4 regions of the Paraburkholderia sp. PREW-6R genome follow, and region 1 is predicted to be linked to each of the others. Evidence: riboswitches for the same ligand, from Rfam matches in the RefSeq annotation. Region 1 holds a riboswitch; each other region holds the start of a gene.

Region 1 (7,725 bases):
GCGAGAGTGGTGCCTCGATCGGCGTCGCTCGGCAGCGTTTTGTACGGGACGCGCAGAGCGGCGTGCAGCAGGCCATCAGTCAGGCCGCGAGTCTGGCTGTCAGTCAGGCCATGAGTCTGACCTCCAATCAGGCCGCGAGTCAGGCCATGAGTCTGTCCGTCAGTCCGGCCATGAGGCACGCCGTGAAGCCGCGCGGCGTCGTCGGAATGTGCGGTAATGAAGCGCAGTGGCACGCCGAGCTCCGCTGCGGCATGCGCGAGCGCGGCGTCCGTCATGCGCGACGATGGCGCGAGCAGCGCGGCAAGTGACTGCGCGGCAAGTCCGTGCGCAGCCAGTTCTTCGCGTACGCGAGCGGCGATCCCGTCGCCGGCAGGCCCAGGCGACGCCACCTCCGCCACTACACAGCGCGGATGAATCACCAGTTCATCCCGACTTCCGTCCCACGCACGCGGCGTCACACGAATCGCGAGCCGCGCCGTCTCCGAGCAAGGCAGTTGCGCATTGTCCAGCCACGGCGCATCACCCTCGACACGTGTTTTCTCCCCCGCGAGCAGATCCGACACGAAGCGCTTGCCCTGTCCGATATCCGCAAGCACATAACCATCGGGCGGGTTGAGCACGCAAGTGCCGAAGCGCAGTTCGCCGCTCGTCGTGATGCCAGGAGAAACGGCGAGCGCAGAAGCAATCTTGCGCGCCATCACGTTCACGCCGGCCAGACCGCCAAGCAGCGGCACGACCGCGCTGCCGTCTTCGGCAACGGCGAGCACCGGCGGTTCGACACCCTTGTCCGACAGCAGCGGCGCAACGCACCGGATCACGATGCCCGCGGCGCACAACGCGACGATCGGCGTGCCGCGCGCGTACAGATCGCGCAGATGCACACCCAGCTCGCGATAGCCCACGTCCGCTTCCACTCGCCCCTCGAGCGCGTGCACGTCGCTGCCCTCGAAGAGCGCCTGAATGCGCCGCGCGGTGGGCAGCGCGCCCGCGCCGAGAATCACGATAGCGGGTGGCGTCAGCCTTGCCATTTTTCCCCCGGCACGACGAGCAGCGAGAAATACGGCGATGCCATCGGATCGACTTCGGCCAGCGGCACGATGCGCTGATTGCCCATCGTCGCGCGTTCAACATAGAGCGCGCGACGATCGAGGCCGAGTTCGCCGAGCACACGCCGGACCTTGTCGAAATTGCGCCCGAGTTTCATCACGACGGCGGCGTCGGCATCCGCGAGGCGGCGGCGCAATTCGTGTTCGGGCAGCACGCCCGACAGCACCGACAGGCTCTGGTTGCGATACACGAGCGGCGCGCCGAGCACGGCCGCACCGCCGAGCATCGAGCACACGCCCGGCACGACCTCGCTTTCGTAGCGCGCCGCGAGCCGGTCGTGGAGGTACATGTACGAGCCGTAGAAAAACGGATCGCCTTCGCAGATCACCGCGACGTCGCGGCCCGCGTCGAGATGGGTGGCGACCACTTGCGCGGCCGTGTCATAGAAGTCCGCAATGATCGCTTCATACGACAGCGGCGGCTCCAGCGCCTCGGTCGTGACCGGGTACACCATGGGCAAGTGCTGCTGCGCGTCGTGCAAATGCGTTTCGATGATGCTGAACGCGTTGCCTTTCTTGCCCTTCGCGACGAAATAACCCACCACGTGTGCCGCTTTCAAGAGGCGCAGCGCTTTTAACGTGATGAGTTCCGGGTCGCCGGGGCCGACGCCGAGTCCGAACAATCGTCCTTGCGCCGCCATTTACTCGACCTCCGTCGCCAGCGCGTTCACGGCCGCCGCGGCCATCGCGCTTCCGCCGCGCCGCCCGTGCACCACCACGTAAGGCACGCCAACGCGGTTTTCGGCAAGCGCCGCTTTCGATTCGGCCGCGCCCACGAAACCCACCGGAAAGCCTAGAACGAGCGCGGGTTGCGGCGCGCCGGCCTCGAGCATGTCGAGCAGATGGAAGAGTGCGGTCGGCGCATTGCCGATCACGACGACGCTGCCCGCGAGATGCGGCCGCCAGAGTTCGAGTGCGGCGGCCGAGCGCGTATTGCCGATCTCGCGTGCCAGTGACGGCACACTGTCGTGCATGAGCGTGCAGATCACTTCGTTTTTTGCGCGCAGACGCGCGCGAGTGACGCCTTGCGCGACCATGCCGGCGTCGCACAGAATTGGCGCGCCCCGCGCAAGTGCCGCGCGGCCTGCCGTACCGGCGCCGGCCGAGAAAGCAAGATCGTCGACGACGTCGACCATGCCGCACGCGTGAATGACGCGCACCGCGAGTTTTTCGAGGTCGGCTGGAATGCGGGAAAGCTCGGCTTCCGCGCGGATGATCGCGAACGATCGACGATAGATTTCCTGACCGTCGCGAATGTATTCAGACATCGGGGGCACTCCGGGCCAGTTGATTGAGCAGGCTCGCCGCCTGGTCGATCGTCAGTCGGTGCGCGACGCACTCGCCGAAACCCGGCTGGGCGTCGCGTCGATAAAGGTCGTAAAGGCCGGGCGCGACCGCAAGCAACGTGTACGGCGCGCAGTGCGCGGCGGCGCACGAACGCAGGCAACCGCTCAGGTGCACGTCCACATCGGGCGGCAGGCGCTCGGCGAGTTGCAGCGCGTCGGCTTTCGTGTCGGCCAGGCCCTTTGCACAGCCGCTCGAACCCGTGCACGCAATCAGGCGGGCGAGGGGCTGTGCGCGCTCGCGCGCGAGGCCGAGCGCATCGAATTCGTCGAGCACGGCTGGCACGTGGTGCCCGGCGATATCGGTGAGTAGCACGCTTTGCCAGGGCGTAACGTGCAGCGTCGCGTTGCCTTGCCGTTGCGCGAGCACGGCAAGCCGCTGGAGGCTTGCGGCGTCGAGCCGGCCAAGCGGTACTTGCGCGCCCGCATGCCACAGGTGCGGCGTGTGCTGTCGGTGCGCGCCTAAGCGCAGCGTAGCGTCGGCGGCTGCCGTGCCGCGCCAGTTCGCGAGGGAAGCGTCGCGCGTGAGCGGAAAGTCCAGGTACGTTTGCGCGTGCCGCAAGATCGTGTCGACGGCGCGCACGGCGAGCAGGTCGCGCATGCGGGTCGCGTCGGCGTCGGCGAGGTCGACGAACGTCAGCAGCAACGCACGCGCAAGCGCGGGGACCTGCGACGGCAGCACGGCGGCGAGCGCCGGAGCCGCGTGCTGCGCCGCGCCCGTCTGCAAGCGTGGTGCACACCCCGCCAGCCCGAACACGAAGCGCACGCCGTCACGCGTCGCTGTTGCCGCAAACCACACGTCATGTGGATGATCGACCCGCACGAGGCGTTCGCCGCCGTCCAGCATCAATGCGAACTTTGGCGACAGCGCGGCGAACCGCGTTTCGCCTTGCAGCAGCGCGAGCAGCTCGGCGCAAATGGGGCGAGTGTCGATCAGCGCAGCCGGATCGCGCCCGGCCAGCGGGCTGATCATCACATTGCGCACGTCGTCCGCCGCTGCACTGGCCGGGTCGATCGGACCGAGCCCCGCGCCGATCAACGCGGCGCTCAACGCTGCTTCATGCCCGCTTCGCACGCCGCGCACCTGCAGATTGGCGCGATTGGTCAGCTCGATGACGCCGCTGCCGTGCAGCGCGCTGCTGCCGGCGATGGCCGAAGCCTGGGCTGCCGTCAATTCGCCGCCGGGCAGTCGGATCCGGCAGATGCCGCCGTCGCGCGCGGCGACGATGCGCAGCAGCCCCGGACACGCCGAGGGCCGCAGCGTGGCAACCGCGTCGGACAAAACGGAGGAGAGCGTGGCTCGATTCAAGACGGACACCGGAGTTAGCGTCGCGCGACGGCCCGAGCAAGCCGCCCGCGAGGCGGCTGTGGCTTCGGCATCGGTACACCCCGCCCGACGTTGGTTGGCACGAACAGTCTCGCCGGCAGGTCTCCTGGCTCGCAGGTCATGGTCCGCCGCAGCCTTCCCAGTCCTGCCGAGGCGGCAGGACCAGTGGCACGCGGAGCAGGCGGACTCGCTGCATACAGTTGCGGGGGCAGCCACAGTAACGCTGTGTTCCCTCTTCGGCCCCGAAGGGCACCGGCGGCTGTATTATGCCTTTTTTCGAACAGCACAACGAGGCTGGACGCTTTGATCAGCGTGGCTCAGCGCAACTTTTGAAGACACAGAACGAGGATGGATGCATGCCGGCATGGCTGACCGTGGTGGGCATCGGCGACGACGGTTTCGCCGGCCTCGGACGACCCGCGCGGCGCGCTTTGCTGCAAGCGTCGGTAGTGTATGGCGGCGAACGTCATCTGGCGATGCTGCCCCGGCGGCTCGGCGCACGCCGCACGGCATGGCCGCGTCCGTTCGATCTCGCGCCGTTGCTCGCCGAGCGGGGCGGCGCGGTGTGCGTGCTGGCGAGCGGCGACCCGATGCTGTTCGGCGTCGGCGCGACGCTTGCGCGCCAGTTGCCCGCTGAGGAGCTGCGCGTGCTGCCTGCGCCGTCGTCGCTGTCGCTGGCGGCGGCGAGGCTTGGCTGGCCTTTACAGGATGTCGCCACGGTCTCGCTGGTCGGACGTCCGCTGCCGGCGCTCAATGCGCATCTGCACGATGGTGCGCGCGTTTTCGTGTTGAGCGCCGACGGGCGCACGCCCGCCGCGCTCGCCGAACTGCTCAACACACGCGGCTTCGGCGCGACGCGAATGATCGTGCTCGAACACCTGGGCGGGGACGACGAACGGCGCATCGACGGCCGCGCGGATCAGTGGCCGGCGGGCGAGGTCGCGGCGCTCAATCTGATCGCGCTCGAATGCCGCGCCACGAACGGCGGCCCGCGTCTGCCGCTGACCTGCGGCCTGCCCGACGACGCGTTCCGTCACGACGGCCAGTTGACCAAACGCGACGTGCGCGCCATCACCATTGCACGCCTCGCGCCGACGCCCGGCGAACTCCTGTGGGACGTGGGCGCGGGCAGCGGCTCGATCGGCATCGAGTGGATGCGCGCGCATCCCACGTGTCGGGCGATCGCGGTCGAAGCGCACGCGGAACGGCAGCGCTTCATCGAACATAATCGCGATGCGCTGGGTGTGCCTGGCCTGCAACTCGTCGCGGGGCGCGCACCCGACGCGCTCGCCGGTTTGCCCACGCCGGACGCAGTATTCGTGGGCGGTGGCGCGACGGTGCCGGGCGTGCTGGACACGTGCTGGGCGTCGTTGCGCGACGGCGGCCGGCTCGTCGCGAATGCGGTGACGTTGCAGGGCGAGGCGGTGCTCGCCGCATGGCGCGAGCGTCACGGCGGCACGCTGACACGCATTGCGCTGGCCGATGCACAGCCGCTCGGCGGCTTCGACACATGGCGCCAGGCGCTGCCGATCACGCTGCTCGATGTCGTGAAAACGGCGGCCGATGCGTCGCGCGCGAGCTAGGCGGAGCCGGCCCATGACGCGAATCCTGCTGCTCGGCGGCACCGGCGATGCGCTCCTGATCGCGCGTCAGCTCGGCGCTGCGCACGTGTACAGCCTGGCCGGCCTCGGCAAGGTGCCGGACGATCTCGTGTGCACGGTGCGTGTGGGCGGATTCGGCGGCAGCGAGGGCATGGCGCGCTATATCGAGGCTGAGCGGATCGGCCTCGTGGTCGACGCAACGCACCCGTACGCCGCGCGAATCAGCGCGAACGCCGTGCAGGCGAGCCGCGCGGCGCGCGTGCCATGCTGGGCGCTGCGCCGGCCCGGCTGGCAAGCGGGAGCGGGCGACGACTGGCGCATGGTCGGCGGCTGGCCGGAGCTGATCGGGCAGCTCGCGCCATTTCGCCGACCTCTATTTACGCTGGGGCGCGAACCGCTTGCGCATCTGGACGACATCCCCGCGCATCAGTTCTGGACCGTGCGCTGTCTCGAGTCTGACGCAACGCATGCGCGCGCGCGGATTCTGGCGACACGCGGTCCCTTTACGCTGGAAGGCGAGCGCGCGCTCTTTGAAGCCAACGCTTTCGACGTGGTGGTCAGCAAGAATAGCGGCGGCAACGCGACGGAAGCGAAACTCGTTGTGGCGCGCGAGCGCGGCCTGCCTGTAGTGATGCTGCGTCGTCCGGTGCTGCCGCCGGTCGATCGCGAATTCGAGCATGTTGCCGATCTGCTTGCCGTGTTGCCCGACGCGTTGCAAGCGTCGCAGGCGTCGCAAGCGCTACAGCCAACCCAAACGTTGCAGGCGCGGCAGGCGCGCACGACCGGCGCGTGACTCAATGCATGATCTGGAGTGTTGAATGACGGTGTTTTTTATCGGCGCGGGTCCCGGCGATCCGGAACTCATCACGGTCAAAGGGCAGCGCCTCGTGCGCAGTTGTCCGGTGATCCTGTACGCGGGCTCGCTCGTGCCGTCCGCGGTGCTCGAAGGCCATAGCGCCGCCCAGGTGGTCAATACCGCGGAGCTCGATCTCGACCAGATCGTGGCGCTGCTCGAAGCGGCGCACGCGAAAGGCCAGCACGTGGCGCGCGTGCATTCCGGCGATCCGTCGTTGTATGGTGCAATCGGCGAACAGATTCGCCGTCTGCGGATGCTTGGGATTCCGTATGAAATCGTGCCCGGCGTGACAGCAACGGCCGCCTGCGCGGCCACGCTCGGTTGCGAACTCACGCTGCCCGAAATTTCGCAAACGCTGATTCTGACACGCTACGCGACGCGCACGTCGATGCCTGACGGCGAGCAGCTCGGCGACCTCGCCCGGCACCGCGCGACCATGGCGATTCATCTGGGCGTGCGGCATCTCGCGCGGATCGTCGATGAACTGCGGCCGCATTACGGCGGCGCGTGTCCGATCGCGGTGGTCTATCGCGCGAGCTGGCCGGACGAAGAAAAGATCACCGGTACGCTCGACGACATCGTGAGCAAAGTGCAAACCACGCAGATCGAGCGAACGGCGCTGATTCTCGTGGGGCAGGTGCTGTCCGCCGAAGGTTTCGCGGACTCGACGCTTTACGGCAAGCGCGACTGAGCCGCGATGTGGGAGCAGGACTCCGCGCGCCAGGCGTCACTCTTCCGGACGAACGGCTTCTTCCCCACCCGTTGCGCCTACAGGTAAGACTCGATCGGCAGTATCGACATGAACCACACTCCGAGCCGCTTGAACCAACCCGTGTTGGGTTCGGTGGTGTAGCTGCGTTCGTGGTTGCTGTCCTGCGCGATCCAGAACAGCTTGTCCTTGTGGTCCAGCCGCACCGTATAAGCCATTTCCGGCACGACCGTGTGGAACGTCGTCGTGATCCTGCTGGCCAGCGCCGGGCTGTCGATGATGAGCCCGAGCTCAGTGTTGAGCTTCGCCGAGCGCGGGTCGAAGTTGAATGAGCCGACAAACGCGCGGCTCGAATCCACTGCGAACGTCTTCGCGTGCAGACTCGAACCCGAACTGCCGAATCCGCCGGTGTGTTCCTTGCCGCCCCGCTCTGCGGCGTCGGGGCTGGCGGCCCGCCGCAGCTCATACAGTTGCACGCCGCCCTTTAACAGCGCGACGCGGCGTTTCGCGTAGCCGGAATGCACGGCGGCGACGTCGGTGGCTTCGAGTGCGTTCGTCAGCACGCGCACGGACACGCCGCTTGCCGCCAGTTGCGTGAAGTACTGCACACCCGCGTCGTTCGGCACGAAGTAGGGCGAAACCAGATCCAGCTCCTCGTGCGGTTCGCCGAGAATGTCGTGCAACTGACGCAACACCAGCGCATCGCCGGATGCCTCGTTGAGTCCCTTGGCCGGATCGTCGCTGACGAGGCGCGTCTTCGCCCATTCGAGCGGCAAGGTCCCG
Region 2 (7,725 bases), 330 kb from region 1:
GGACATCGGTAAGCGAGGCCTTTGAAACTGATCGCGCGCGTGATGATGCGGCCGTCCACCTCGGGCAGCGCGATATGCATGGCGATGTCGCGCGAATTGAGGCCCTGATTGTCCTTTAACCAGTCTTCGCGATTGCCGCCGCTCAGAATCACCTGCAACACCGGCGCGTCGCCAGCGAGTGCGAGCGGGTCGGGGTCGTCGATCGCGGACGCGGCGAATGCCGTCGTGTTCAGCACGAGCGAAACGCCGTGCTGCTCGCAGAGCGTTTGCACCACGTCGCGGCTCATCGCATCTTTCAGCGACGTAATCGCGATCGGCAGCGGATTAACGCGTTGCGCTTCGAGCGCGTCGATCAGTGCATCGAACACCGCGGTATTGGCCGCCTGCAAATGCGCCTTGTAAAAGAGGATCGCCGCGACGGGCGCGCCGTGCTGCCAGCGCGCCTGCCAGTCGGCGATCGTGGGCGTGTCGTGCGCGGGATGATAGAGCGTCGCGGCCGGCAGCACGCGCGGCGGCGCGGGCTCATGTCCCCAGCCGAACGTGCGATGCGCGATGCAGCGTAAAAACGCCTCCGCGTTTTGTGAACCGCCCTCGCGCAAATAGCGCCATAGCTGATGACAGAGGTCGGCGCTTGCGGTGCTGCGCGCGAGCAGGTTCGGGTCTTCCTGCAAGTCGCCGGAAAACATCGCGAGCGTCTGCTGTTTGCGCTGCGCGAGCGCGACCACCTGTTCGATGCCGTAAGGCCAGTACGCTTCGCCGCCGAGATGATCGACCACGACGACACGCGCGTGCTGCAGCACGTCTTCGACATAAAAATCGACGGACGCCGGCTGCCGCAAGTACGTGACGTTCGCGAGCCGCACGCTCGGAAAGCCGTTGCCGAGTCGCGGGACCACGCTCGCGAGCAGCGAGAGCGTGGTGTCGGCGGAACTGAGCACCACGATCGCGGCCGGCTGCTGATCGATCCGGATCACGCCTTGCGTATCGTCGACAAAACCGCCCGGCGTGGTGCGCAGCAGATGCATGGCGAGCCCTTGCGCGTGTGTTCAGGCCTGCTGCGCGCTGACGTTCGACGGCGCGCCCAGCGCCGCTTCGAACGCGCGCTGCAGCGCCGACTGATCGAGGTCTTCACCGATCAGCACGAAACGGCTTTGCGCCGACGCGTCGAGTTCGCCTGCCTGCCAGCGCCGGTCGAAATAGCTGTCGAAGCGGCGGCCCACGCCTTGAATCACGAGCCGCATCGGCGCACCCGGCAGCGCGGCGAAGCCCTTCACGCGATAAATCGTGCTGCTCTCCACGAGCGATTGCAACGCCGCGATCACCGCCTCGCGCGACGGCGCGTGCGCATGCACGACCACCGAGTCGAATTCATCGTGATGATGGTCGGCGTCTTCAGCCGAACCGTGATGGTCGTGGCGCAGGTGGATCGTTTCCTCCGACGCCGCTTCGAGACCCAGCAGCGCATGCAGATCGAGCTGACCCATGTGGGCGCGCACGATCTTCACCTGCGGCGGAATGTCCTCGCGAATCAGCGTCTCCACCGCGCTTAGGCGCGCGTCGTCGAGCAGGTCCGTCTTGTTCAGGATCACCAGATCCGCCGCGGACAACTGGTCTTCGAAAAGTTCATGCAGTGGCGATTCGTGGTCGAGATTCGGGTCGGCTTTGCGCTGTGCGTCTACCGCGACCGGGTTGTCCGCGAACTGCCCGCTTGCGGCAGCCGGACCGTCGACGACCGTGATCACCGCGTCGACGGTAAAGCTGTTCCTGATCTGCGGCCAGTTGAACGCCTGCACGAGCGGCTTGGGCAACGCGAGGCCGGACGTTTCGATCAGCACGTGGTCGATCTGGTCGCGCCGCTCGACGAGCCGCTCCATCACCGGGAAGAACTCTTCCTGCACGGTGCAGCACAGGCAGCCGTTCGCGAGTTCGTACAGTTGGCCTTCGGTTTCGACGCCGTCTTCATCGCAGCCGATCCCGCAACCCTTGAGGATTTCACCGTCGATACCGAGCTCGCCGAACTCGTTGACGATCACCGCAATGCGCTTGCCGCCCGCATGCTGAAGAATGTGCCGCAACAGCGTGGTCTTGCCGCTGCCGAGGAAGCCGGTGACGACGGTGACGGGAATCTTGCGCAGCTGAGTTTGCATGTGAGGTCCATCCATAGGCGTAGCAGGTGCGCGCCGAACGGCGTTACCGCGACAGCCAGGAAACAGAAAACGGCAATGAGGTCATGAACGCGACGCCGCATCCCCGCGGCGTTCGTTCTGCTTGCTCTGGCCGGTATCCGGGCTGGCGAAAGCGCCGCTTCCCCTTCCCGGACGAGTGGTTTCTCGCCCAGTGGTGATATGCCGACGCGGCCTTGCGCGTAGACATCGAAGCCGGCTCCGCGGCGCTGGACGAACGTTCCAGACACCGCTTTTCGCTTACCGTTGCGGGGGCAGCACAGGTTGACCCTAACCGGAAGGCGGGCACCCTGTTTCCCGTTTAACTGCATGCGCACGAACGCGCACACGAGCACCAAAGTGCGTGCGAGTGTAGGCCGCCAGTCCCGCGCCGTCAAGGAAGCTCGGCCCCGCGAAGGCTTATCGGACGGGCCTTCCTGTGCTATCGTATGCGCGCGTTTGGTGCCCGCACATGCGTTCGCGTGTGCAGTTAAACGGGAAACAGGCAGCGCGCTCATGCGCTCAACCTGTGCTGTCCCCGCAACGGTAAGCGACCAGCGGCGCAGCGCTCATCGGGCCGCGCCGCACATGCGTTTCAGAAGCCACTGTCCGGCACATTGCAACGATTGCGGACGGGAAGGCAAAGCGCGTGAGGCCGCCAGCCCGGATACCGGCCAGACGCGCAGGCGGCGGCCTCGTTCATCGTGTCCACCACGCCGCCCGACGCCGGAATCCGCGAGGGACGGATGCGAAGGCGCTTGAAGCACGACGCGGCGCAGCCGTTTGCCTAGTGATTCGTCATGAGACAAGTGACGGTGGGCATTTTTCGTTTGCGTTCATCGTCGTGTGCAAACCTGTCTGATTGCATGACCCCGCGCCTGACTCCAGATTCCACGCTGCCGGCCCAGAACCGTCCCGGCTTCTCCATGTCGCGTTGCGTCGCTGCATCGACGGTTGCATGGCCCGTGCCATGCATGCCGCGATGAGCCGCGCCTGGCTGATCGGCGCGGGCCCCGGCGACGTCGAACTGATGACGCTGAAGGCAACCCGCGCGCTCGCGCAAGCCGACGTGGTGCTCGTCGACGATCTGGTGAATCCGGACGTGCTGCAGTTCGCGCGCGCCGACGCGCTCGTCGTGTATGTCGGCAAACGCGGCGGCCATCCGTCCACGCCGCAGGCGGGCATCGTCGCGCAGATGCTGGAGCATGTGCGGGCCGGGCGCAGCGTCGCGCGTCTGAAGGGCGGCGATCCGTTCGTATTCGGCCGCGGCGGCGAGGAACAGCAGGCGCTGCACGAAGCGGGCATTGAAGTCCAGGTCATCAACGGCATTACGGCAGGCATCGCGGCGCCCGCGGCGATCGGCATTCCCGTCACGCACCGAGATCACGCACAAGGCGTGGTGTTCGTGACCGGGCACGGCGCAGGCAGCGAGGAACCGGACTGGGCCGCGCTCGTCGCCACCCGCATGACGCTGGTGATCTACATGGGCATGCGGCGGCTCGACGATATCGTTGCCGCGCTGCGAGCAGCCGGCCTGCGCGGCGACACGCCGTGCGCGGCGATCGAATCGGCGACGCGGCCGCAGCAGCGGCATGTGGTCGCGCCGCTCGCCGACTTCGCCGATGCGGTTTCGCAGGCCGCATTGGGGTCGCCCGCGATCGTGGTGATCGGCGGTGTGGTGTCGCTTGCGTTGGCGCGGGCCGTGGCTACCGTCGAGACGAATGCGATACTAGCCGCGCCCGCGCCGGACGCCGGTGCAGTGAGCGGCCCGGCAGGTGAGCCATGAAAACGCTGAGCGTGGGCATCGGCTGCCGCTCGGGCAGCACGTCGGCTCAAATCGAGCGCGCGGTGCGCGCCGCGCTCGGTCCCCGCGCGTTCGGGCAGATCGGCGTGGTCGCCTCCCTTAGCGCCAAAGCCCGCGAGCCCGGCCTGCTCGCTTTCTGCGAACAGCATGCTTTGCCGCTGCGATGCTTCACGAGCGAGCAGATCGCGGCGATCGCTCTCGACAACCCTTCTGCGGCCGTACGCAAACACGTCGGCGTGGACGGAGTGTGCGAACCGTGCGCGTTGCTGGCGGCGGCTGCGCCATCCAGCGAAGCCGCTGCGGGCCTCGTGGTTCGCAAGCTGGCGCTCGACGGCGTGACCGTGGCCATCGCGTCGATCCGCGACAGCGCCCCGCCCGCCTCCTTACATCACGACACCCGGCATCAGGACCTTTCATGAAAACCGATCCAGAATCCCATCAACGCATGACCGAGCGCCGGCGCGAGGGCCACGAAAAGAAGCAGGCTGCCGCCACCGTCGAAAAGGGTCTGCTGATCGTCAATACCGGCACCGGCAAGGGCAAGACCACCGCCGCGTTCGGCATGGCCGTGCGTGTGCTCGGCCACGGGATGCGGCTCGGCGTCGTGCAGTTCATCAAGGGCGCGCTGCACACGTCCGAGCGCGACTTTCTCGGCGCAATCGCTCATTGCGATTTCGTCACGATGGGCGACGGCTACACCTGGAACACGCAGAATCGCGACGCCGACATCGCCACGGCGCGCAAGGGCTGGGACGAGGCGCGGCGCATGATCGAAAGCGGCGATTACCAGATGGTGATCCTCGACGAACTGAACACCGTGCTCAAGTACGAATACCTGCCGCTCGACGAAGTGCTCGCCGTGATCAACGCGCGTGCGCCGATGCTGCACGTCGTCGTAACCGGCCGCCACGCGCCGGACGCGCTGATCGAAGCCGCCGACCTCGTCACTGAAATGCGCATCGTCAAGCACCCGTATCGCGAGCAGGGCGTGAAGGCGCAGCGCGGCGTGGAGTTCTGAATCATGTCCGCCGTCACTGCGATTGCGCCGCATGCGTGCCCCGCGCTCTTCATCAGCGCGCCCGCATCGGGTCAGGGCAAGACCACGATCACGGCGGGGCTCGCGCGCTATCACCGTCGGTTGGGACGGCGTGTGCGCGTCTTCAAGACCGGCCCCGATTTTCTCGATCCGATGATTCTCGCGCAGGCAAGCGGTGAGCCGGTGCTGTCGCTCGATCTGTGGATGGTTGGTGAAACCGCGTGCCGCACGCTGCTCGCGCAGGCGGCGGCCGAGGCCGATCTGATCCTGATCGAAGGCGTGATGGGTCTTTTCGACGGCACGCCGAGCAGCGCCGATCTCGCCGCGAGATTCGGCATACCGGTGCTCGCGGTGATCTCGGCGAAGTCGATGGCGCAGACCTTCGGCGCACTCGCGTTCGGCCTTGCGCGCTTGCGGCCCGACGTGCCCTTTTATGGCGTGCTCGCCAATCGCACCGGCTCGGCGCGACATGCGCAGATGCTTCAGGAAAGGTTGCCCGGCGATCTGCGGTGGTGCGGCCACATCCCGGCCGACGCCGCGCTCGAGCTGCCCGATCGCCATCTCGGCCTGCATCAGGCCGCCGAAATCGACGACCTGGACGCCCGTCTCGAACGCGCCGCCGATGCGCTCCACCAGACCGCGCTCGCGCAACTGCCGCCGCCGGTCGCGTTCGGTGCACCGCGTGACATCGCGCTGCCGCGGCGGCTGGACGGCAAGCGGATCGCCGTCGCGCGCGACGCTGCCTTCTCGTTCATCTATCCGGCCAATCTTGCGCTGCTCGCGGCGCTGGGCGCGCAAATCGAGTACTTCTCGCCGCTCGCCGACGAGCGCGTGTCGCCCGAGGCCGACGCGCTGTACCTGCCCGGCGGTTATCCCGAACTGCACGCGGCCACCCTCGCGCGCAACGCACGCACGGCGCAGTCGGTTCGCGCGCACGTGGCGTCGGCCAAACCGCTCGTCGCCGAATGCGGCGGCATGCTGTACCTGCTCGACGAACTCACCGACACGCAGGGCACCAGCACGCCGATGCTCGGCTTGCTGCCCGGCCGCGCCGTCATGCAGACACGCTTCACCGCGCTCGGCATGCAGCAGATCGACGGTCGGCACGGACCGATGACCGGCCACACGTTCCATTATTCGAAGCTGACCACTCCGCTTGCGCCGCGCTGCCACGCCACCCGGCCGCAAGGCGGCGCGCCCGGCGAGGCCGTGTACCGCGTGGGGCCGATCGTCGCGACGTACATGCACGCTTACTGGCCTTCCAACCCGGCCTTCGCGGCCGCATTGTTCAATGGCGAAACCTTTTAACGACGCAGAGCGCGACGCCGTCTATCGCGCCATTTATGAGCGGCGCGATATGCGCCATTTCGTGAGCGATCCGGTCGACCCTGCCGTGCTCGAACGCCTGCTTGACGCTGGACATCACGCACCGAGCGTCGGTTACATGCAGCCGTGGCGCATTGCGCGCATTACCGATCCGGCGTTGCGTCGAGCCGTGCATGCGACGGTCGAAAGCGAGCGCGTGGCGACCGCGGACGCGCTCGGCGAACGGCGCGATGCATTCATGAAACTCAAGGTGGAAGGCATGCTGGAATGTGCCGAGTTGCTGGTGATGGCGCTGATGGACGGTCGCGAGCGCCACATCTTTGGCCGCCGCACGTTGCCCGAGATGGACCTCGCGTCCGTGGCGTGCGCGATCCAGAACATGTGGCTGGCTGCCCGCGCCGAAGGTCTCGGCATGGGCTGGGTATCGCTGTTCGATGTCGAGCGCGTGCGCCAGTTGCTGCAGATGCCGAACGGCGCGCGGCCGGTCGCGATTCTGTGTCTGGGCCACGTCGACGAGTTCTATCGCGAACCGATGCTGGAAACCGAGCGTTGGGCGAAACGGATGCCGCTCGCGGAGTGCGTTTTTGAAAATCGCTGGCCGGCTGGTGAGGCGAAGAAGCTGGCAGATTAGTCTGATCGCGCCGCGCTCAGGCGCTCAGTCGCCATGCTGTGTTTTTTACGCAGCGCATTGGTTTGCGGCCCAAACTGCTGCAAAGGGCCGCCGGTGACGCTCACGGATGACAAAAAAAAGCGGCGCCGCGTTCGCGAAGAAGACTGACGCCGCTAAAAAACATCACACGCTCGCGGGGATTAACCACACGAGTGAAAGCAAAATAATGGGCGAATCTGGCAGCTACAAGATGAAAGAAGTGCCCTTTGTAACGTTGCAGAAGGTAGCTCTTACGTATGCCTCCACGGGCCCCTGCGTGATCAGCTTTCGCGCCAAGCGAACACACGTGCGATTTTTCGTAGCCCTCATTGTTATTTACATATTCAGACCTTTGTTACAGCCTGATAAATCAGAAACAATGCCGTTGCGCGCGCAATGATCGTCGCTTGCCGTTTAGCAACCCAGAACGTTTCGACGTTTCATCAAAGACCCTCAAACACCGCACCATTAACAATGCGCGGCAGCGTGTCCATCGCGCGTCGCCGTCAAACGCTCGAGCCAGACCTGCGCGTTCCCGGCTGCGCCCATACCTAGCGCCACCGCCGCGGCATGCGACAGGTCGATCACCCGGCCGCGCACGAACGGCCCACGATCGTTGATACGCACAACTACCGAGTGCGCGCTGCCGACGGACGTCACCCGCACGCACGCGCCAAGTGGCAGCGTGCGATGCGCGGCGGTGAGCGCGTTCATGTCGTAGCGCTCGCCGCTCGCGGTGCGTCGGCCG
Region 3 (7,725 bases), 1.0 Mb from region 1:
GCGCCACGATGGCCTAAAGCCTGATGCCTGAGGCCTGATGCCTGATGCCTGATGCCTGATGCCTGATGCCTATAAGGCTAATGCCCGGTGCCGAGGCTTGGGGCTTGGTGCCTGATGCCGACCCAAGCCCGATGCCAGCCTGGTACACGACACCGTTGAGCGCGGCCTGATGCCCGTTGCACGGCTGAAATCCGCTCCGCCCTCTGCTGCATCGCCGCAAAAATTGGGACAAGGCTAATTTTGACCCGGTATCATCCGGGAAAACCCGAACCCGCCGGAGACGCTGCGCCACCCTTGCAGCACCCTCGGCGTGTCTGTTCGTTGTGTTATCGCCCGTCGTCGGACGGTGCGTTCAGCCGGTGATCCCGGCGCGAACGCACAGCTCGACGATATGAAGGTGGCGGGCCAGCGCCCGCCCTGCCGCGATCGGCCAAAAGCCGGTGGCGGCCATTTTGCCTGGACATCATCGATCATGATTGCTGCCGCGTTTTCGCGCGTCACCGACCGCCTGCTGGTTACCGACCCAGGCCTCGTGCGTCTTCATAACGCCCTACGCGTTGCACTTGCCGTGTTGCTGACCGGCATGGTCACGATTGCGTGGGCCGTCTCCCGTCATCAGCCCGTCACGCTCGTCGCTCCTGCGATCCTGTTCGCCATGGTCGCGCCGTTGTTCGTGCGCGAAGCGAAGCGCCGCGCATGGTTCACCACGCTCGTGTGCCTCTACGCCTGCGCGTGCGCGTGCTTCGCCGCGGCGAGTCTGCTTAGCCGCAACGCGCTGTCCGGCGATGCGGGCTTTCTGGTCGTGATGTTCGTCGGCATGTTGTGCCAGGCGTGCGGGCCGCGAGCGCTCGGTTGCGCAATGCTCGGCGTGGTGTGCTTCTACCTCGGCCTGTATCTGCATCCTGCCGCGACGCATCTCGCGCAAGCGCTGCTTCTGTCCGTCGTCGGGCCGGCCATGGTCGCGCTGGTCGGCCGTGTGCTCGTACCGGCGCGTGCCGCTGTCAGTCTCCGGCTTGCCGTGCATACGGTGACGCTGCGTGCGTCGCGCGTGTTGCAATCGCCAAACGCCGCGCATCTGTCTGCGCTGAATGAAGCGGCGCTTTCGCTCGAGGAGCAACTCGCGCTCCTCAATCATCCCAAAACCGACACGATTCGTGAGCGGATCGTCGAAGTGGAAGTCGCCGCGGGGCAGCATGCGTTCGCGTCATCGCCGGCAAACAGCGGCGCGCAAGCGACGACGGACGCATTGCGACACGCGATTGCGCGGCTAGCAAAGATGGCGTACCGGCGCGACATGCAACGAGCGCTGTCGGGTGCCGAGGCGAACAGCGTCGCGCTCACCGCAGCGCAGCGTCTCGCCGATCTGCGCGGCAAGCTGTGCTGGCTGCCCGCAACGCGCGCCACGACGGCCGCGTTTCTTGCGATGCTGATTGGCCACTCGCTCTCTCCCGAACGCTGGTTCTGGGCCGTGATCACAACCTTTGTGGTCTTTCTCGGTACGCGGTCGCGCGCGGATACGGTCTATCGCGGCGCGCAGCGAATGGCAGGCACCGTGGGCGGCGCACTGGTCAGCGTGTTGCTGGTTGCGCCGCTGCACGATTCGCCGCTTCTGCTCGTGGCTGCCATGGTGCTGTGCGTCTTCGGGTGGGCCTACTTCATCCTGAGCGCGTACGCGCCCGGCGTGTTTTTTATCACCGTGCTGGTCGGGCTCGTGTACGGCGAGTTGGGCTTTGCGATGGGGCCGCTCGTCGAATTGCGGATCGAAGAAGTGCTGGTGGGCTGCGTCGTGTCGTTCGCCGTGGCAATCCTGATGATGCCGCTCGCGACGACCCGCCACGTCGAGACGCGCCTTGGCGCGGTGCTCGCTGCATTGCGCGACGTGGTGCGGCTCGCGGGATCGACGGAGCACGCGCAAGTCTCCGGCACCGATACCCACACCGACACCAGGCCTGCCATGCGCAGGCTCGATCGCAGCTGGCACGATTTGCGACTTGCGTTGCGGCCGCTGCAGACGCAGCGCGTGGTGGTGTGGAATCCGGACGTGGAGCTCGCGACAGGGTCGCTGCTGTGCTGTCTGCACTGGGCGCGAGTGCTGAGCGATCCGACGCGGCGCGAAGCACCTGGCGAAGTTCGCGCGCTCAACGCTGCGGCGGTGAGCGCTGCACACAGGAAACCGATCGTGGCGCGACTGGATGCGCTGATTGCGCGCTATAGCGGCGTGGTTGCAGCGTCCGGGCTCGACGCGTCCTCGAGTTCGACCGCGACCGCACTCGATGCCGATGCCGTCAAGGCACCTGCGCTCGCGCAACTGGATGGCGCAGTCGCGCAGTTGTTCGAGCGGCTCACGCAGCCGGTGGGACCGCGCCGGCGGATGTGGCTTGGGTGGGGTGTGCGAGGAAAGGGTGTTTGACCCAGCGTTTTGACGGAGGTTGAGTTACCCACAGAAATTGTCCATAAACCTGGACAACCCACCCACAACCGTCCCAACTACTTGACGCCAAAGCGTTCATCGACGGTGCGCAACGAACGCGACGCCCCAGTGAGGCGCCGCGTCACACCCGTCAACCCGAAGCCCGCATCACACCGACCGCGCCACCTCACGTCTCGCGCTCAGCGTGGCGCGTTGCGCGCGCTCGACCAGCGCACCGAACAGCAGACCGATGGTCGTCCACATGATGACCTGCATGCCGATCGCCGCCACGCGGAATTTCCACAGCAGCACCGCCGGGAAAGCCTCCGGCACTTCGTTGATCGCCGGCATCGACAGCTGCACGGCTGCAATGATCACGACGAACACCAGACCCGCGATGATGGAGCCGTTCCACAAGCCGAATTGCGCCGCCAGAGGCCGACGCACCTTGAGCGAGAACACCATCGCCGCAACCGATATCGCGATCATCAGGAAGAAAAGCCCGGTACGGGCGCCGATCGTATCGGGGTCCCCGACGGAAGGCGGATTCGCCGGATACTTGATGTTCGGCACAATCACCAGCGTAACGAACGCCCCTATCGCGAGCCACGCGGACAACGCACGCGCGCCGAGCACGCCCACTCGGCCATACGCATACGCGAACACCAGCGAGAACAGCCCGCCGAACGCGGCGCCGTACGTGACCACACCCGTGAGCAAGCCGATCCCGCGCTGCGTGTCGCGGCTGACGAGTTCGGGTTCGGGCGCTTCGCCCCTCGCGGCATCGGCCTTCGCTTCGAATGCAATGGCCTGATTGACCTGCGGTTCGCCGACCAGTCTGGCGAACGCGAACGTAAGTAGCCCCGCGGCGATGCCAGCGAGCATCCCGCGTACCAACAATTTACCCACCATGTCGTTCTGCTCCGTTAGTGGCAAGGAAAGCCGAGCAGATGGCGGCCGTCGTGCACGAACTCATGCACGTACATGCCAGGCACCAGTGACGTGGCGCCCTCTTCCGCACCCACGAAATAGAGGGCGAGCAACATCAGCAAACCGCCAAATACGATCCATGGCAGCAGTTCGCGCAGTGGAATCGGTGTGGGCTGAGCAACGGGTTGAGTGGCGGGATCGAAAACAGCGTCGTTCATGACGGACATCTCCTGGGGTAGCGCGCCCCGATAGTCGATTAAAAGGGAACCGTGCGAAGCTCAGGTCTGGCTTCCGGCCGGGGCGAACGCTGGGTTCGACTCTCGATGCCGGTTACAGTGGCGCGACCGCGCCGGGCTCTCACCGGCTTCCGCGCTTCGCAGCGCCGTTATTCTACGCGCTAAACTTCGACGCCCGGCAACCTCACGCGCGTGGTCCCGCGCCGCGCGCCAGCGTTGTATTTCATGGAATCGCCCAGAATGGACACACGGCTCCTGCTGATCAGCCATGCCTCGACCGCCGCCATGCGCGCCGCCCGCTTTCCCGCCGACGACCCGCTCGACGCCCGCGGCCTCGCCGAAGCCCAAACCGCGCGCGCCCGTCTTCCGATTCCGGACGACGCAGCAGCGCGCGTGAGCCCTGCTATTTGCGCGCGCGAAACTGCTGCAGCACTGCGCCTCTCCGCCACGGTCGACGCCGCGCTGGAGGATCTCGGCTACGGTCACTGGCAAGGGCGGCGCCTCGTCGATCTCAGCGCCGAGACGCCGCAAGAACTCGCCGCATGGACACGCGATCCTGACGCCAGAGCGCCCGGCGGCGAGTCGTTCAGCGAACTCGTCGTGCGGATCGGGCACTGGCTCGACGCGGTGGAAAGCGTGTTCGAACAGACGCCCTCTGTTGTCGCGGTCACGCATGCAGCGGTGATTCGCGCGGCCATCGTCCATACGCTTGGAGCGTCGCCGGGCGTCTTCTCGCGTATTGAAATCGCACCGCTGTCGCTCGTTGAATTACGCCGCTCGCGGCGCGGCTGGACATGGTGGCCCGCCGGGCAGTGAACGACCGGGAGCCGTCGTACTCGTCCGCCTCGCTTACTTGCCCGATATCACCAGCCGCAACTTGTTCGACCCGGTGGGCGTCAACGTGATGTCAGTCCGCTTGCCCTTCGCGCCGAGATAAAAGTGCTGACGTCCCGGCGAATTCTGGTCGTGCGTCGCTTCGGGCAGACAGGACGCAACGTCGGCGGCGACGGCTTGCAGTGCGTCCGCGTTCGACCCCGCGTCGTGATGCGGTGTCCACGTACACTGGTAGCTGCCGCGGCTGGCCGCGCATTGCGCATCGTCGCCATAGGGCTGAGCGACGCCCTTGCCGTCATCCGGCGTCAGTGAAGCGAGGCCGCCCGGCGCGGCCGCGACAATGTGTTTGAGCGATGCGCACGGGCTAGGCGCATCGTCGGCATACGTGTTGAACGGCAGCAGAGCGGCGAAGGAGGCAGCGGCGAGCGCGGCTGTGGAAAGTCGGATTGTTTTCATGTTGGCGCGGTCCTTTCATTTTCGATTGTGGGATCACGAACGACATGAAACGCGGTAGCACGCGTTATGCCCATATTGCGCCGGTCACGGCGCTACCGGTCAGCCGTCACCCGCCCGTCCCGGCTGTCACGCCGAAGAGCGCGGCCAGCCCTTCCGGCGACGCGAATATGCCCTTCGCGTCGTGCCCGACACCCTCGATCACGAACGTGCGATGCGCGTTCAGACCTCCGGGATGCCGCGCTCGCATATAGCGAGCGTAAGCGAGCCCGCGCGCAAGCCGATGCGCGCCTTGCGCCTGTGCCGCGCACGAACGGTCGAGCGCCGGATGCTGCGGGTCACAATCCGCCCCGCCCAGCAACACCGTCACGTCGCGCTGCGTATAGCGCGATTCCAGCGTGCCGGCGGACACCCCGTCCTCGCGGCGCGCGTAGGCGGGCAGATCGTCGAGCCCATACTTCCAGCGATTGAAACCGGCACACGCCGCCTCGTCGAAGGTCACGAAGTCGCCCTCGGGTCCGGTGGGCCGCTTCGCATCGAAATACACATACGACGATGGATTGGCCACGACATAACGCATCCCGATGCCGCGCGCAGCGAGCCGCGCGTCGTCGCGTGCGAGCACCGCGTAACGCTGCACGACCTGCGCGCCGCCCGAATGTCCCGCGATCACCACTTCACTTAACGAAGCAAACTGCTCACGCGATGCGAGCGTTTGCACGATCGCGTCGAGCACGTCGAAAGAACTGAGCGGCACCGGCCCCTCTGCATTCTCGCCGCCCATCCAGCTTGTCCATTCCCAATGCAACGTGGACGACGGCAACGCGTGCGCGTCCAGATCGGCGGTCGCGAGAAACTGTGGGACGATCAGCAGCGTGTCGGCCGGCTGACCGCCGGCGAGTGCGCAAGCGCGCTGCGCGAGTTCATAGTAAGTGTCGCCGTTGCGCAGTCGTCCATGAATCAGGATGACCGCGCGACGCACATCGAGCGTCGGCGCAAGCCAGTCACCGTTGGAAAATACCGGCACGGTGCCGCTGCCGGCTGGCGTCGTCACACTCAAATGCCGGCTGGCGACAACCGCGACCGGGCTCTCGTTCGGTGCGCGTTCGTCATCTGTGGTCAAAGGCTGGGTCATGCTGAAGACTCGTCGTTTTATACAAGGCGTCGGCGGTTCAATGCGTCAGCGAACGCGCGGCCGCTCGCCGCGGCTCGCGCCCGGAACGGGTGAAATACACCATCGCAAGCGACACGAAGCCGGCAAAGATCAGATAGAACGCGGGCGTCAAACTGCTGCCCGACAACTTCGTCAAACCCGTGATGGTGAGCGGCGCCATGCCGCCAAACAGCGTCACCGCGATGTTGTACGACAGCGCCACACCGGCTGAACGGCTACGTACCGGAAACAGCGTCGCCAGCATGCCCGGATGCGCGCCCGACATGGCCGCGAGAAACACGGTCGCGATCATCTGCGCAATAAAGAGGTGACCCGGCGTCGGCTGGGTCACCACGAAGTGATAAAGCGGATACACGCACACCATCCACGCAATGACGATCGGATAAAACAGACGGTACGCACCGAACCGGTCGGCGAGCTTGCCGGACAGCGGAAACAGGAACAGGTTGAGCACGCCCGAGACGAACGCGCCTAGCAACGCGGTAGACAGCGGCAGATGCAATTGCCGCTCCACGTACACCGACAGATAGGAATGCCATACATAATTGGTCGCCGCGCCGACGATGATCACGCCCATCGCGCAGATCGCCGCATCGCCGTTCTCACGGAAGAACTGGCGAATGGTCACGGGCGGCGGCCTGTCCTTATGATCGAGCAGACGCTCGAATTCCGGCGACTCCGCCACGCGATGACGGATATAAAAGCCGAACGGCCCCGCCAGCGCGCCGAACAGAAACGGCAAGCGCCATCCCCATGCGACGAGCTGGTCGTGCGTGAGTTGCGTCGTGAGCAGATAGCCCACACCGGACGAAAGCAGCAGCGCGAACGCCTGTGCCGACATGTTGAAGCTGCCGTAGAACATTTTCTTGTTCGGCGGTGCGTACTCCACCAGCATGGCCGACGCGGTCGCGAATTGGCCGCCCACCGAAAGACCTTGCAGCAGACGTGCAAGCACGACGAGCAACGGCGCCGCCATGCCGATGCTCGCGTAACTTGGCGTGAGGCCCATCAGCAGCGTGCTGGCCGCCATCGAAATGATCAGCAATGAAAGCGCCTTCCGACGCCCCGCGCGATCGGCGTAAATGCCGAGCAGAATGCCGCCGATCGGCCGCACGACGAAGCCGACGGCGAACGTGGCGAGCGTCAGCATGATCGACACGAAACCGCTGCCGCCGGGGAAGAACACCTGCGCGATGATTTTCGCGAAATAGCCGTAAATCAGGAAGTCGAACCATTCGAGTCCGTTGCCGAGCACGGAAGAAAAGATCGCGCGCCGCACCATCGACGGACTCAACCCGTTCGCGGCCGCCGCGCCATCGTGTTCATTCAGGGTGACATCGCTCATGGCTCGCATCCTTGTGCACCGAACATCGCCGACAGCGCGCACGCCGACGTCAGCATGCGCGAGCCGTCATGCCCCACGCCCGCCACGATATGAAAGGACTGTTTCAGGCCGTCCGGATGACGCGTCTGCATATAGCGGTAGTACGCCTGCGCCCGCGCGACGCGTTGCGGCCCTTGGGCTTCGGCGGCGCAGCTTTTGTCGAGCGCGCGTTGCTGCGGATCGTCGTCGGCGCCGCCCACCAGATAGTCGATCCGGCGCGCCGCATAGGTGGCTTCCAGTTGCGCAGGCGAGCGGTCGCGCAGATACGGCGGCCGATGATCCATGCCGTACTTCCACTGATTGA
Region 4 (7,725 bases), on a different replicon from region 1:
TGGCGCCTGGCTTTTATGACATCATTATGGATTGCTACGGCGTGGCGGGGCTCACACCCCGGATTGGCCAGGAGGCGATCCAGATGCAGACGATCGTGAGCCTCGTGTCGGCCGGCATGGGTGTCGCACTGGTGCCGCAATCGTTGCGTAACCTGCGCCGCACCGGCGTCGTGTACCGGCCGCTCGCCGGATCGGTGCCTGCGATCGAGACCGGTCTCGTGTGGCGCCCGGCGCAGGTGAGTCCGGTGCTCGCCGGTTTCATTGAAATCGTGCAGGCCCATGCTGCCACGTTCGAGCCGCAGTCCGCGCCGCCCGCCTGATACAAGCCGGCTGAAAAGCCGTCAGATAACCCGCTTCCGAACTTGAACTGCCCATAACAACACGATGCTCATTCACCCGAATTTCGACCCCGTAGCCATTCATCTGGGGCCGCTTGCCGTGCGCTGGTATGGACTGATGTACCTCGTTGCGTTCATCGCGGCGATCGTCGTCGGCCGTTTGCGGCTGCGGTTGCCCTACGTCGCCGCCCAGGGCTGGACCGCGAAAGATATTGACGACATGCTGTTCTACGGCGTGTTAGGCACGATCCTCGGCGGCCGGCTCGGCTACGTGCTGTTCTACAAGGCGAGTTTCTACTTCGCGCATCCGCTCGACGTCTTCAAGGTGTGGGAAGGCGGCATGTCGTTCCACGGCGGCTTCCTCGGCGTGACGCTCGCCATGGTGCTGTTCGCGTATCAGCGCAAGCGCTCGTGGCTGCAGGTCACCGACTTCGTTGCGCCGATGGTGCCGACAGGGCTGGCCGCAGGGCGCCTCGGCAATTTCATCAACGGCGAGTTGTGGGGCCGCGTAACCGAGCCGTCTGCGCCGTGGGCCATGCTGTTCCCAGGCGCCGCGCCCGACGACGCCGCGTGGCTCGCCGCGCATCCGCAACTGGCCGCGCAATGGCACCTGAACGAAGTGTTCGCGCAATACCATATGCTGCCGCGTCATCCGTCGGAGCTCTATGAGATCGCGCTCGAAGGCGTTGCGCTCTTCTTCGTGCTGTTCTTTTTCTCGCGTAAGCCGAAGCCGTTGGGTGCGATTTCCGCCGTGTTCCTGATCGGCTATGGCCTCGCGCGCTTTACCGTGGAATTCGCACGCGAGCCCGACGATTTCCTCGGGCTCCTCGCGATGGGCCTCTCGATGGGTCAATGGCTTTCGCTGCCAATGATCCTCGTGGGCATCGCGTTGTTGGTGTGGTCGTATCGCCGCGCCGGTCGCGAACGGACGCACGCTGTCAGCGCGGGCTGAACGCGCGGCGCTACAGCGGCTTTCGCTTAGCGCTTCAGTCGTGCTTCTTGCTGCCCGCCGCTCACGGGTGGTCGAATGAAAACGCCACGGCATGCCGTGGCGTTTTCGTTTCCTTTTCAGGCGGCGCTGCGCATCGAGCGCGACACGCGCATTACTTCATCTGTACCGAGCCGGACACGTTGACCGTCACCGTGGACGTGCCGCCTTCGATCGGCACCGGCGCCGACACTTTCGCATCCGCGCCCATGGCTCGCGCGCTCATCATCATCACGGGGCGCGGCATCGATCCATTGTGGCCGACGTTGACCTCGCGAATCGAATAGCCGCTGTAGCCGAAGGCCTGCGCCGCCGCCGACGCCTGCTCGCGGAACGACCGGATGGCTTCGCCGGTGAGCTTCTGTTCGGCGGCGCGCTGTGCGTCGGGCGACAACGAGAATTGCACATTGCCGACCTGCATGGTCGATGCCATTTGTCCGGCGAGCTTCGACGCCGTAGCGAAGTCGTGCGATTCGAGCACGATCTCCGTGCGGCCGCGCCATGCGGAGATGTGCCCGTCACGATCCGTTGACGGATAGATCGAGAACGACCCCGTGCGCGCCGTGACACCGCTCACGCCTTTGGCTTTCTGCAGCGCCGCGTCGGCACGTTGATTGAGCGTGGACGTCAGCGCGGATGGGTCACTCGCCTCCTGCTCGTAGAAGAGCGTGATGTCGACCACGTCTTGCGGCACGTCCGCGCTTGCCTGCGCATTCAGCGACAACACGCCCGCAGGCTGATATTGCGCGACGCTCTGCGCACGCGCGACGACCGGCGTTAGCACGAGCGCCGCCGGTGCGGCGCAAGCGAGCGCGAAAGCGAGTGCACGTGCAGTGTTTTTCGTCATTGTTAAACCCCTTGCTTGAACAGGTTGTGCACGACCGGGAGAGGCGCGACGCAGGAGCGTCACGTTATCAGTCCCGGTTTCAGCGTCCGTTAGGCGGTTGTAACCTTCGCTTGGTTCCCTGAGTCGACGCGCGGCTCAGCTTTGACTGTAGGCGTTAAGCTCGCGGATGCGCCCAATATGCGATTGGAATGAGACCAGAAGACAAGCGGAATCAAACCGGAATGCAGCGGGGATCAGATCAGCCGTTTGGTAATGAAGCGCCATTCGGCTTCGGTCACCGGCGTGATGGAAAGACGATTGCCTTTGGCGAGCACGCGCATGTCCTTCAACTCCTCGTGCTCGCGCAACGCGGCGAGCGGTATCAGCGGAATCTTCTTCTTGAAGACGACGTCGACGAGCAGCCAGCGCGGCGTTTCCTGGGACGACTTCGGGTCGTAATACGGACTCTTCCTGTCGAACTGCGTGGGATCGGGATAAGCCGTAGACGACACTTCGGCGATGCCCGCGATGCCCGGCTCGGGACAACTGGAGTGATAGAACAGAACGCCGTCGCCCACCTGCATCATGTCGCGCATGAAATTGCGCGCCTGGTAATTGCGTACGCCGGTCCAAGGCAACGTGCGATGCGGTGCGTTCGCCAGATGGTCGATGCTTGCTTCGTCCGGTTCGGACTTCATTAGCCAGTAGCGCATGAATCGAAGTGAACGTGAAGAGTTGGATGAAACCTGGAGATGCGGAGCCCAAAGAAAAACGGCACCGGACGTGTGTCCGATGCCGTTCTTGATAAGGTCCCCGCCTTAGCCGCTAGGCCGGCATCCTGAACCGGAGGTTCAGAATTGGTCGCAGTTAGCAGCACTTCGGGTACATCAGACAGAGTGACGCGCACACCCGTGCTACAAATTTCCGCAACCGTGCACATGGCATTGGTTCAAGGAATATATGACCTTGGCGAACCAGGCAGGGAAGCTAAACCGATGAAGCTATAAGCCATTGAAGCAACAACCATTCAACCAGCACTACAAGGAAACCGCGACTCACCGCATACCACTTACTGCATGCTGTACTGCTGAATCACTGTCCCCAGCTGTTCGTTCATTTGATGCATTGTACGCCGGATTTCTTCAGCGGGAAATGCTTCTCCATGTCGCACGCTCGACTGCAGCCTAAGCAGTTCCGATGCCAGCGACAGCGCAGCCATGACGGCAATGCGATCCGTGCCGCGCACATTGCTGTTATTGCGAATCTTCGACATTTCGGCGTCGACGCGCGCCACTGCTTCAAGCAATGCCCCTTCCGTTTCCGCCGAGCACGCGAGGCGATAGGGCACGTCGAGAATCGACACTTCGATCTGCTTCGTGGTCATGCATTTTCTCCGTGGCGGGTCACGTCGCTTTGCGTTTCGACTTCCTGCTGCGCGGGCTCGAGCAGATCGAGCTGGCTGTCCGGCTCGCTTTGCGTGCGACCGCGCGGCAGCTTCTCGAGAATGGCGTTCAGGCGTACCTGAGCGTCGTCGATTTTCGCGGACAGGGCGTCGCGTTCCGCTTGCAACGCGTCGCGCTCGTCGCGCAGCGCTGCAAGTTCCGTGCGCGTGGCCTCGACCTCGGCGCGCGATTGCGCAAGCTGCTCTTCGAGCGCGATTCGCGCTTCATTGTGGCGCTGGCTGATCGCAATCAGCTGGCCGATATTCTGTGAAAGTGTTTCGAGTTCGGTGAGCATCTGCTGCGTCCTCTAAAGACATCGCATTTTAGCGCGGAATATTGCAGGTTCCGACATTTGTCTCGTTTCGAGACGTAACAACGTCGCTTTATGCGGGCTTTTGTCGACCATATGATGAATAACGACTCCCGCGCCAGAACAGGAACCTGCCTCTTTGAAGAACAGGTTGGCGGGAGCCGACGATTCTTGACGAGCCCCAAGGCCACTCATAAACTGGCCGCACTTTGGTGCCCGCGCGCGCTTCTCGACAGTGCGTGCAGTTAAACGGGAAGCAGGGCGCGTAGTCACGATGCGCCAACCTGCGCTGCCCCCGCAACGGTAAGCGACCGCATTCTCGATGCAGATCGATTCTGAACGCATGTTCGAAGCTGAACGTGCGAGTGTGCCACTGCGCGTCCTGCGTGGGAAGGCGGAGTCGATAAGTCGCCAGCCCGGATACCGGCCAAAGGGAGAGGGACGTCCCACGCAAACGTTGAATGCAAGGGGGTCGCCTCGTTACGCATCGGCCTGCGGGGAAGCGGGCCGTGCACGCTATCCACAGGAATGTCATCCAATGTTGTCCCCCATCGCTCGCGCGGCGCTTGTCGCCTTCGCGGGTCTGCCGTATGCCGTGCATGCTCAGGCTGCCGCTTCTTCTTCCACTTCGTCTTCTTCTTCTGCTCTCGCCGCGGGTGAAGCCAGCAGCGCCAGTGACGCCGGCGGCGCGAGCACCGCAGACTCTGCTTCCGCCGATTCATCCGCCACGCTGCTGTCGCCGGTGGTGGTGACGGCGGCTCGCTCGCCGCAAGCACTTGCCGATACGATTGCGCAGACCACGCTGTTCGATCGGCAGGATATCGCCGATACCACCGCAACCGATCTTCCCGGCTTGCTGCAGCTCGCGCCGGGCGCGCAAATCTCTCGCACAGGCGCACCGGGTTCGACGGCAAGCCTCTCCCTGCGCGGTGCGTCGTCCACGCAGTCGCTCGTGCTGATCGACGGCGTGCGGGTCGACTCGGTGAGCCTCGGTGCGTCGCAGATCGCGTTGATTCCGCTCGATCAGGTCGACCACGTCGAAGTGGTGAACGGCAACGTATCCGCGTTGTACGGCTCCGGCGCGATAGGCGGCGTCGTGCAGGTGTTCACGAAGGACGGCGGAGATCACCCGCCGCGCTTCAATTTTTCCGTCGGCTACGGCAGCTATCACACGCAGACGCAGCAGGCCGGGGTGAACGGCGCGCTCGATAAGGACGGCAATACGACCTTCAGCCTGTCACTGGCGCGCTCGAAGGACGACGGCTTCTCGTCGATCGATCCGCGCGAAGCGCCCGGCGCGAATCCGAACGCGAACGGCTATCTGAACGAGAGCATCTCGGCCTCGCTGCGGCACAGGTTCGACGCGAAGTGGGACGCGGGCATCACGTATTTCCAGTCCAACGGTAACGACAGCTACGACAACGCGTACGGAGCGCCCACCGATCTGAACAACCTGTACAGCAAAGTGCGGCAGATGTCGGTGTTTGCGAACGGCAAGCTGACAGACTGGTGGACCACGCACTTCATCGTCTCCGAGGGCGACGACCGCAGCGTGTCAGATACGAATGGTCTCTATAACGGCCGCTTCGACACGGACAACCGGCAGTACACCTGGCAGAACGATTTTGCGCTGGCCGCGCAGCAGAAACTGCAGGCCGGCTACGAGCATCTCGATCAGAGTCTGGATTCGGATACGTTCGCAGCGCCGAACCGTCACGTGGATTCGGGCTTCGTCGGCTACTCGGGACGCTTTGGCCGCAACCAGATCCAGGCGAACGTGCGGCGCGACCAGTATTCCGATTTTGGTGGGGCGAACAGTTACTATCTCGGCTACGGCTTCGACATCACGAACCAGTGGAAGGCAACCGCAAGCTATTCCGATGCGTTTCGCGCGCCGAGCTTCGACGATCTGTACTATCCGTACAGTGGCAATCCGTCGATTCAACCGGAACGCAGCCATTCGATCGAAGCGGCGCTGCAGTATGCGTCGAATGCGTTGGGCGTGATGCGCTTGAGCGCGTTCCAGACGCGCTACTCGAATCTGATCGACTACCCGCAGGTTTCGCCCGGTGTTTATCTGGCCGAGAACGTCGGCCATGCGAAGGTGCAGGGACTCGAAGGATCGTGGAGCGGACACGTCGGCAAGACGGACGTGCGTGCTTCTTTTACGATGCAAAACCCCGTCGACCTCGATAACGACATCGACCTTGTGCGGCGTGCGCGGCGCTTCGGATCGCTCGCGCTGAATCGCAGCATCGCGGGGTGGCGGGTCGGCGGCGAGTGGATCGTGAGCGGCCCGAGCAACGACAGCAGCGGCAAGCTCGGCGGCTATAACGTAGTGAATCTGTCCGCGCGCTACAACATCACGAAGGCGTGGTACGTGGCGGCGCAAATCCAGAATCTGTTGAACAAGGACTATGAGACGGCCTACTCGTATCACTCGCCGAAGCGCGGTGCGTATGTCACGGTTGGCTGGCAACAGCAGTGACGGGGGCGCCGCGCCGGGGCTGCGCGAATGAACCGGCGCCCAGGCCCGATGCCCGCCGGGCGACTCACACGCCCGGCCGGCACCGCGCGTCCGGCGCCGTTGCGCGTGATGACCGCACGGCGCGCCGCAACGATCTGGCTCGCGTTGGCGTTGGTCGCGCTCGTCGTGCTGGTGGCGTCGCTCGCGCTCGGCAGTGTGCCGCTCGCGCCGTCGCATGTATTCGCGGCGCTGATGCCGTCCTCCGCGTCGCCTGGCAGCGCGAACGATCTCGCCGTGGAAATCGTCCGCACGCTGCGACTGCCTCGCGCCATCGCCGGCTTTGCATGCGGTGCGCTGCTGGCTCTCGCCGGCGCGTTGCTTCAGGTGCTGCTGCGCAATCCGCTTGCTGAGCCCTATGTACTGGGCGTCTCGGGCGGCGCGGCGACCTTCGCGCTCGTCGCGATGATCGCGGGCAGCACGTGGTGGATCGTCGACGCCAGCGCGTTCTGCGGCGCTTTCGTGTCGATCCTGCTCGTCCTCGGTCTGGCGCGCCGCGAGTTGTGGCGAGGTGAACCGCAGGACGCGTCGCCACGTTTGCTGCTCACCGGCGCGGTGGTCGCAGCCGGTTGGGGGGCGCTCATCACGTTGCTGCTCAACCTCGCACCCGATAACCGTCTGCGCGGCATGCTCTTCTGGCTGACCGGCGACCTCAATGGCGGCGCCATGCCGTGGACAGCGCTCGTCGCGCTCGTCGTCGTGCTGATCGTGATCGTCCCCGCTGCGCCGCGGCTGAACGTGCTGCTGCGCGGCGACGCCGCCGCGCAGGCGCTAGGTGTCGCGGTCACGCCGTTGCGCCTGCGCGTGTATCTGGTTGCGTCGCTCGCGGCTGCCGCCGCCGTGACGACGGCGGGCACCATCGGCTTTGTCGGGTTGGTGGTGCCGCACATGCTGCGGCTTGCGTTCGGCAACGATCAACGCATGCTGCTGCCCGCCGCGGCGCTAGGCGGCGGCGTTGCGGTGATGGGCGCCGATCTGCTCGCACGCACCGTCGTCGCACCGGCGCAATTGCCGGTTGGCGTGATCACGTCGATCATCGGCGTGCCGGTATTTCTCTGGATGCTGCTGCGCACCCGCCGATGATCGACGCTCCTCACATCAAGAGTGGACAAAGCGGCAATGGCGCGAGTCATGCCGCGCTCAGCGCGCAACGTCTAACGCTGCAAGCAGGCGAGCGGATGCTGCTCGACACGTTCACACATACCTTTCACACAGGTGAAATCTGGTGCGTCGCGGGGCCGAACGGCGCGGGCAAGACGACGCTGCTGTCCACGCTCGCGGGTTTGCGGGCGCCGTC

What was found. A riboswitch is a leader RNA that binds a small molecule or an ion and turns the genes downstream of it on or off. The one in region 1 is predicted to bind cobalamin.
Region 2: another riboswitch for cobalamin. It lies ahead of cobW (cobalamin biosynthesis protein CobW); the one in region 1 lies ahead of cobG (precorrin-3B synthase).
Region 3: another riboswitch for cobalamin. It lies ahead of AAGS40_RS23620 (CbtB domain-containing protein); the one in region 1 lies ahead of cobG (precorrin-3B synthase).
Region 4: another riboswitch for cobalamin. It lies ahead of AAGS40_RS03420 (TonB-dependent receptor); the one in region 1 lies ahead of cobG (precorrin-3B synthase).

Annotation. Positions count from the first base shown of each region.
Region 1 covers NZ_CP155074.1:852,703-860,427, forward strand. Annotated here, with positions in the region: gene cobJ (precorrin-3B C(17)-methyltransferase) at 1-1,028, opposite strand, end outside; gene AAGS40_RS19035 (precorrin-2 C(20)-methyltransferase) at 1,016-1,747, opposite strand; gene AAGS40_RS19040 (precorrin-8X methylmutase) at 1,748-2,374, opposite strand; gene cobG (precorrin-3B synthase) at 2,367-3,758, opposite strand; cobalamin riboswitch at 3,855-4,048, opposite strand; gene cbiE (precorrin-6y C5,15-methyltransferase (decarboxylating) subunit CbiE) at 4,133-5,359, shown strand; gene AAGS40_RS19055 (cobalt-precorrin-6A reductase) at 5,373-6,170, shown strand; gene cobM (precorrin-4 C(11)-methyltransferase) at 6,196-6,924, shown strand; gene AAGS40_RS19065 (phospholipase D family protein) at 7,002-7,725, opposite strand, start outside.
Region 2 covers NZ_CP155074.1:1,185,662-1,193,386, forward strand. Annotated here, with positions in the region: gene cobN (cobaltochelatase subunit CobN) at 1-1,025, opposite strand, end outside; gene cobW (cobalamin biosynthesis protein CobW) at 1,047-2,147, opposite strand; cobalamin riboswitch at 2,258-2,537, opposite strand; cobalamin riboswitch at 2,606-2,856, shown strand; gene cobA (uroporphyrinogen-III C-methyltransferase) at 3,145-3,948, shown strand; gene AAGS40_RS20450 (cobalamin biosynthesis protein) at 3,945-4,385, shown strand; gene cobO (cob(I)yrinic acid a,c-diamide adenosyltransferase) at 4,382-4,984, shown strand; gene AAGS40_RS20460 (cobyrinate a,c-diamide synthase) at 4,988-6,310, shown strand; gene bluB (5,6-dimethylbenzimidazole synthase) at 6,294-6,959, shown strand; gene AAGS40_RS20470 (hypothetical protein) at 7,066-7,377, shown strand; gene AAGS40_RS20475 (septal ring lytic transglycosylase RlpA family protein) at 7,446-7,725, opposite strand, start outside.
Region 3 covers NZ_CP155074.1:1,873,419-1,881,143, forward strand. Annotated here, with positions in the region: gene AAGS40_RS23610 (FUSC family protein) at 473-2,410, shown strand; gene AAGS40_RS23615 (CbtA family protein) at 2,579-3,322, opposite strand; gene AAGS40_RS23620 (CbtB domain-containing protein) at 3,337-3,558, opposite strand; cobalamin riboswitch at 3,600-3,760, opposite strand; gene AAGS40_RS23625 (histidine phosphatase family protein) at 3,817-4,392, shown strand; gene AAGS40_RS23630 (hypothetical protein) at 4,426-4,866, opposite strand; gene AAGS40_RS23635 (alpha/beta hydrolase) at 4,973-5,998, opposite strand; gene AAGS40_RS23640 (MFS transporter) at 6,036-7,382, opposite strand; gene AAGS40_RS23645 (alpha/beta hydrolase) at 7,379-7,725, opposite strand, start outside.
Region 4 covers NZ_CP155073.1:774,300-782,024, forward strand. Annotated here, with positions in the region: gene AAGS40_RS03385 (LysR family transcriptional regulator) at 1-320, shown strand, start outside; gene lgt (prolipoprotein diacylglyceryl transferase) at 385-1,290, shown strand; gene AAGS40_RS03395 (SIMPL domain-containing protein) at 1,442-2,173, opposite strand; gene AAGS40_RS03400 (EVE domain-containing protein) at 2,407-2,865, opposite strand; RNA gene ssrS (6S RNA) at 2,959-3,140, opposite strand; gene AAGS40_RS03410 (cell division protein ZapA) at 3,222-3,536, opposite strand; gene AAGS40_RS03415 (ATPase) at 3,533-3,889, opposite strand; cobalamin riboswitch at 4,098-4,351, shown strand; gene AAGS40_RS03420 (TonB-dependent receptor) at 4,443-6,392, shown strand; gene AAGS40_RS03425 (iron ABC transporter permease) at 6,441-7,511, shown strand; gene AAGS40_RS03430 (ABC transporter ATP-binding protein) at 7,508-7,725, shown strand, end outside.